2 regions of the Streptomyces sp. NPDC059897 genome follow, and region 2 is predicted to be linked to the other one. Evidence: riboswitches for the same ligand, from Rfam matches in the RefSeq annotation. Region 2 holds a riboswitch; the other holds the start of a gene.
The links. A riboswitch is a leader RNA that binds a small molecule or an ion and turns the genes downstream of it on or off. The one in region 2 is predicted to bind glycine.
Positions count from the first base shown of each region.

Region 1 (3,500 bases), on a different contig from region 2:
TCCTGTGTCACGTCCAGGAACACCAGGTTGACGGCCCAGGGCACCGGCGCACGGCCCAGCGCCCGCCCCAGCGCGTCCAGCGGAAGGTCCCCCGCACCGCTCGGCGCGCTCACCGCCTGCGCCAGCTCGACGCCGATGAACAGGGACGGCTCCGCGTCCTCCACGGTCGCGAGGCAGCGCCGGGCGCTCAGCACCGTGCCGAGCCCCTCGAACTCCTCGCGCACCGCGGCCAGGAAGTCCATCGGGTCGACCTGCCAGTCCGGCTCGCTCAGCACCACACGGCCGCCCGTCGCCGGGCCGTCGAGCGCCGTGCGACCGCTGCGGGCCAGCTCGGCGACGGCCGGCGGCGGCAGCGGCACACCCACCGTGCCGTCCGGGTTCACGGCGATGCCGACCTGCGGCGGAAGCCCGCGCGCGAACTCCACGGCCGGGGCGATCGTGCAGTCCATCCGGCCACCGGTGACCGCCATGAACTGCTGCTCGGAGCTGAACACGGGGACGAAGGCCTGGCCCTCGATCTCCAGGCTCGGCAGGTCGAGGTCCCTGCTCGCGTTCGAACCGCCGCGGGGCAGCGGGATCCACACGTGGCTGCGGCCGAGCACCTCGACTATCCGGCCACCCGCCGAACTCCCCGCCTCCTGCCCGAGGGCCGCGGCGAGGACCTCCTCCAACTCGTTGGCGGGCCAGCCCTGCGCGGGATGGCCGAAGCCGCCCTCGTGCCCCTGCGCGTGACCGTGCCCCGGCTCCGGGGTGCCTGGGAACTCCATGACTGCCATCAACCTCTGCCGTTCTGCCCGCTGCTGTGCCCGCCGACCTTAACTCGTACACACAAGGGGACACGGTGCGGTTCCGTCCGCTTGCCCGGGGCCCCGGCGTCAGTCGCCGAACGTGATGCCTCCCAGCGCCTCCATCGCCGCCCGGTCGAGCAGCACCGCCGACTCCATCCCGGCCGGCGGCTTGCCCCGCTCCGTCGAGCTGACGAGCGCGCCCACCGCCCGGCGGTGCCGGGCGAAGGCGTACCGGGACACCCCGCGGCCGCGGTCCCGCTGGCCCTCGAGAGCCGTGTCCGGCGGTACGTCGAGCAGCATCAGGTGGACGGCGACCCCGCGCCGCCGCGCCGTGCGGATCACCCAGCGGCGCACCCACGCCTGCGTACCGCAGTCGTGCACGACGACGCTGGCGCCCGAGCGCATCGCCCGCCGCAGGCCCACGTAGTGCGCGATGCGGACCAGCGGGCGGTACAGCGCGTACGGCAGGTAGGCCGGCATGCGCGCGGCCCAGCGCTCGCGGGTGTCCTGCGAGTCGATCCGGATCTCCTTGACGGCCCGCCGCATCAGCGTCGACTTGCCGCTGCCGGGCAGGCCGGAGAGCACGACGAGGTCACCCGCCGCGAAAGCGAGCCGACGCGGCGTGTGGCCACGGCGGCCGCGCAGGTCCCGCACCGAGCGCTGGCCGGGGATCCGCACCCCTGCCACCACCGGCGCCGAAGCCGACACCGCATAAGCCCCCGCGACTGCCTTGCGCACCGTGATCGTCCTCCCCGTTCCGGTCACGTCACCCTTGCCCCTCAAGTGTAAAGAGAAGGTAATGCCCCTCAAGGGCTTTCCCTGTCGGACGGGCATGCAATGATGTGCCCGCAACTGCATACCGGCCGCTTGAATCCGCGCGGGAGAGTTCCGGGTACCCATCGGTCCCCGGACGCCGAAGGAGCAAGTTCCTCCCTTGAATCTCTCAGGCCCCGTACCGCGCGGGCGAGGCAGATCTGAAAAGTGGGGCGCCTTTGTGACACGGCGCCCCCACCCAAGGTGCAAGCCCCTCGGGGCGAACCTCTCAGGTTCCGATGACAGATGGGGAGGACACTTCGCCATCGCCGTCATGCCCGGGAGCACCACTGATGACCCGTACGACATCTCTCGACGCCCTGCACCGTTCGCTCGGCGCGACGATGACCGACTTCGCCGGCTGGGACATGCCGCTGCGCTACGGCAGCGAGCGTGACGAGCACAACGCCGTGCGCACGCGGGCAGGCCTCTTCGACCTCTCCCACATGGGCGAGATCACGGTGACCGGGCCCCAGGCCGTCGACCTCCTCAACCACGCCCTCGTCGGCAACATCGGCTCGGTGGGCCTCGGCCGCGCCCGCTACACGATGATCTGCGGCGCGGACGGCGGGATCCTCGACGACCTGATCGTGTACCGGCTCGAAGAGAGCACCTACATGGTGGTCGCGAACGCGGGCAACGCGCAGGTCGTCCTCGACGCCCTCACCGAGCGCGCCGCCGGCTTCGACGCCGAGGTCCGCGACGACCACGACGCGTACGCGCTGCTCGCCGTGCAGGGCCCGACCTCCGCGGCGATCGTGAAGTCCGTCACGGACGCCGACCTGGACGGCCTCAAGTACTACGCGGGGCTGCCCGGCACCGTCGCCGGCGTGCAGGCGCTCATCGCGCGCACCGGCTACACCGGCGAGGACGGCTTCGAGCTGTTCGTCTCCCCCGCCGACGCCGAGAAGCTGTGGCAGGCGCTGACCGAGGCGGGCGCCGAGTACGGCCTGATCCCCTGCGGCCTGTCCTGCCGGGACACGCTGCGCCTGGAGGCGGGCATGCCGCTGTACGGGCACGAGCTGTCGACGTCCCTCACGCCCTTCGACGCCGGTCTCGGCCGCGTCGTCAAGTTCGAGAAGACCTCGCACGGGGACGACTTCGTGGGCCACGACGCCCTGGTCGCCGCCGCCGAGCGCGCCGAGGCCAACCCGCCCCGCAAGCTCGTCGGCCTGATCGCCGAGGGCCGCCGCGTGCCGCGCGCCGGGATGTCCGTGGTCGTCGACGGCCAGGTGATCGGCGAGGTCACCTCCGGCGCCCCGTCCCCGACGCTCGGCAAGCCGATCGCGATGGCGTACGTGGACGCCGCGCACGCCGAGCCGGGCACGGCCGGTGTCGGTGTCGACATCCGCGGTACGCACGAGCCGTACGAGGTCGTGGCCCTGCCGTTCTACAAGCGCCAGAAGTAGCCCCCGCCCGCCCCGGGCTCCCCCTCCGTCACCAGCACCTTCCCGCGTACAGGAGAATTCGCATCATGAGCAACCCCCAGCAGCTGCGTTACAGCAAGGAGCACGAGTGGCTCTCCGCCGTCGAGGACGGCGTCGCCACGATCGGCATCACGGAGCACGCCGCCAACGCGCTCGGTGACATCGTGTTCGTCCAGCTCCCCGAGGTCGGTGACACCGTGACCGCGGGCGAGACCTGTGGCGAGCTCGAGTCGACCAAGTCGGTCTCCGACCTGTACTCCCCCGTCAACGGCGAGGTCACCGAGATCAACCAGGACGTCGTCGACGACCCGGCGCTCGTCAACTCGGCCCCGTTCGAGGGCGGCTGGCTGTTCAAGGTCCGGCTCAGCGACGAGCCCAAGGACCTGCTCTCCGCCGACGAGTACACCGAGTTCTCCGGGAGCTGACCCCACCGATGTCCGTACTGAACGAATCCCTGCACGAGCTCGACCCC
Region 1 is NZ_JBHWKQ010000055.1:1,042-4,541, forward strand. It holds gene ACFV9W_RS35435 (enhanced serine sensitivity protein SseB) at 1-767, opposite strand, end outside; gene ACFV9W_RS35440 (AAA family ATPase) at 876-1,496, opposite strand; glycine riboswitch at 1,657-1,756, shown strand; gene gcvT (glycine cleavage system aminomethyltransferase GcvT) at 1,895-3,010, shown strand; gene gcvH (glycine cleavage system protein GcvH) at 3,076-3,453, shown strand; gene glyA (serine hydroxymethyltransferase) at 3,462-3,500, shown strand, end outside.
Region 1: it holds a riboswitch for glycine, as region 2 does, so the genes downstream of both, gcvT (glycine cleavage system aminomethyltransferase GcvT) here and gcvP (aminomethyl-transferring glycine dehydrogenase) in region 2, are expected to answer to the same signal.

Region 2 (3,500 bases):
GATGCCGATGGGGCAGGCGCGCAGGCTTGCCCCGCACGCCGCCTATCTGGTGCCGCGCTTCCGGCTCTACCGGGAGATCAGCGAGCAGGTGATGGGGCTCCTGGGCGCTCTTTCGCCGCTGGTGGAGCCGTTGAGCCTGGACGAGGCGTTCGTCGATCTGGAGGCCGGTGAGGCGGCCTGGGACGCCGCTTCCGCGGAGGCCGTGGGGCGGCGGCTGCGGGCCGACATCAGGCGCGTGACCGGGCTGACCGGGTCCGTGGGACTCGCCGCGTCCAAGATGCTCGCGAAGATCGGCTCGGAGGAGGCCAAGCCCGACGGGCTCGTGCTCATACGCCCCGGCACCGAGCGGGCGCTGCTCGGGCCGCAGTCCGTGCGCATCCTGCCGGGCGTCGGGCCCGCGACGGCGGATCATCTGCGGCGGGCCGGGATCCTGACCGTGGAGGAGATCGCGGGGGCCGGCGAGGACGAGCTGGTGCGACTCCTGGGGAAGGCGCACGGCAGCCATCTGTACGAGATGGCGCTGGCCCGCGACGAGCGGCCCGTGGTGGCCGAGCGGGACTCCAAGTCCGTATCGGTCGAGGACACGTACGACGTGGACATCCATGACCGGGTGCAGGTCAGGATGGAGGTGCGCCGGCTCGCCGGGCGGTGCGTGGAGCGGCTGAGAGCGGCCGAGCGCTCGGGCCGGACCGTGGTGCTCAAGGTGCGGCGCTACGACTTCTCGACACTGACGCGCTCCGAGACGCTACGGGGGCCGACGGACGATCCCGGGGTGGTGCGGGAGGCCGCGGCGCGGCTGCTGGAGAGCGTGGACACGACCGGTGGCGTGCGGTTGCTGGGCGTCGGGGTCAGCGGGCTCGCCGACTTCACGCAGGAGGACCTGTTCGCGCAGTTCGCCGCCGCGGAGGAGGCCGCCGCCGAGGAAGCGGAGGGGGAGTCGGGGCCGGTCGAGTCCGTGGAGGCGGCCGAGCCCGAGCCGGCGCCCGTGGAGCGGAAGTGGCTGGCCGGGCACGATGTGCGGCATGCCGAGTTCGGGCCGGGGTGGGTGCAGGGGAGCGGGCTCGGGCGGGTGACAGTGCGGTTCGAGACGCCGTACGCGGTGGTGCCGGGGAGGGTGCGGACGTTCCGGGTCGATGATCCGGAGCTGGAGCCGGCGGAGCCGATGCCGCTCGTCGAAGGACCCGAAGGGGATCAGGTCACCTCGTCCTCCGCGCCCGCGACCTTGCCGAAGGTGACGTCGGGCGACTGAGGGGCGGTGATGTCAAGGCCGTAGTGGTCGTAGAGCTGGAGCTCCTGCTCGGGGGAGAGGTGGCGGCCCACGCCGAAGTCGGGGGAGTCCTTGATCAGGGCGCGCTCGAAGGGGACGTGCAGGGTGCCGTCCGTGAAATCGCTCGGTTCGAGCGGCACGAAGGCGTCGCGGCTGAACAGGCCGGTTCGTATCGCGGCCCACTCCGGCACGCCCGTGGCGTCGTCGAGGTACACCTCGTCGATGGTGCCGATCTTGGCCCCGTTGCGGTCGAACGCCTTGCGGCCGATCAGATTGCGCGGATCGACATCGGTCTGCACGGGCCCTCCAACTGATCGCGATGATCGCAACTCGTCTGTAAGGACTACGAAAGAGCACATTACGTAAGGCGGCCACTCGGGGGCTCCGGCCAAGTAGCCGCTGGTAGGCTGGCAAATGGCTGCTGACCCCGTGCGGGAGAGTCCTCCGACAGTCGTCGGAAGGCGCCGAAGGAGCAAATCCTCCCCGGAATCTCTCAGGCCCACGTACCGCACGGACGAGGTCACTCTGGAAAGCAGGGCGGGGTGCACGGTTTCCGCTCTCACCGACGGTGCAAGCCGGTGCGTTCCGTGTTCTCGCGGGGTGGGCCGGTGAAGCTCTCAGGTTGAGATGACAGAGGGGGAGGCCGTCCGGGTACCCGCGCCGTGGTGCCCCTCGTAGGTCGCAATGACCAGGAGGCCTCCGCAATGACCGCCAACCGTATTCCGCTCTCCCAGCTGGAGCGAGGAATCCCCTTCGAGCAGCGTCACATCGGTCCCGACGACGCCGCTCAGGCCAAGATGCTCGCGCAGGTCGGCTACGGCTCGCTGGACGAGCTGACCGCGGCCGCGGTGCCCGATGTGATCAAGAGCGCCGAGGCTCTCGACCTTCCCGCCGCCCGCAGCGAGGCCGAGGTGCTCGCCGAGCTGAAGTCCCTCGCGGAGCGCAACCAGGTGCTCGGCTCGATGATCGGCCTCGGCTACTACGGGACGTTCACGCCGCCCGTCATCCTGCGCAATGTCATGGAGAACCCGTCCTGGTACACGGCGTACACGCCCTACCAGCCGGAGATCTCGCAGGGCCGCCTCGAGGCGCTGCTCAACTTCCAGACCATGGTCGCCGAGCTGACCGGGCTGCCCACCTCGGGCTCCTCGCTGCTCGACGAGGGCACCGCCGCCGCCGAGGCGATGGCCCTCTCGCGCCGCGTCGGCAAGGTCAAGAACGGTGTCTACGTCGTCGACGCAGACGCCCTGCCGCAGACCATCGCCGTGATCCAGACGCGCGCCGAGCCGACCGGTGTCGAGATCGTCGTCGCCGACCTGAGCGAGGGCATCCCCGCCGAGGTCGCCGAGCGCGGTGTCGTCGGCGTGCTCGTGCAGTACCCGGGCGCCTCCGGCGTAGTGCGGGACATCAAGCCCGTGATCGACCAGGCGCACGAGCTGGGCGCCATCGTCACCGTTGCCGCCGACCTGCTCGCTCTGACGCTGCTGACCTCGCCCGGCGAGCTGGGCGCGGACATCGCCGTCGGTACGACGCAGCGCTTCGGTGTCCCGATGGGCTTCGGCGGGCCGCACGCCGGATACATGGCCGTGCGCGAGAAGTTCGCGCGCTCGCTGCCGGGCCGCCTGGTGGGCGTCTCCGTCGACGCAGACGGCAACAAGGCGTACCGCCTCGCCCTGCAGACCCGTGAGCAGCACATCCGCCGCGAGAAGGCGACCAGCAACATCTGCACCGCGCAGGTGCTGCTCGCCGTCATGGCCGGCATGTACGCCGTCTACCACGGGCCCGAGGGCCTCAAGTCCATCGCCCGTCGCACCCACCGCTACGCCACCCTGCTCGCCGCGGGGCTCACGGCGGGCGGCGTCGAGGTCGTGCACGGCGCGTACTTCGACACCCTCACCGTGCGGGTGCCGGGCAAGGCCGCCTCGGTCGTCTCCGCCGCGCGCGAGGGCGGCGTCAACCTGCACCTCGTGGACGCCGATCACGTCTCGGTCTCCTGCGACGAGACGACCACGCGGGCCCAACTGGGCGCCGTGTGGACCGCGTTCGGTGTCGACGCCGACATCGAGGCGCTGGACGCCGAGGTCGAGGACACGCTGCCCGGCGGGCTGCTGCGCGACGACGAGTACCTGACGCACCCCGTCTTCCACCAGTACCGCTCCGAGACGGCGATGCTGCGCTACCTGCGCATGCTCGCCGACCGCGACTACGCGCTCGACCGCGGCATGATCCCGCT
Region 2 is NZ_JBHWKQ010000048.1:44,802-48,301, reverse strand. It holds gene ACFV9W_RS33940 (DNA polymerase IV) at 1-1,249, shown strand, start outside; gene ACFV9W_RS33935 (PRC-barrel domain-containing protein) at 1,192-1,566, opposite strand; glycine riboswitch at 1,690-1,786, shown strand; gene gcvP (aminomethyl-transferring glycine dehydrogenase) at 1,972-3,500, shown strand, end outside.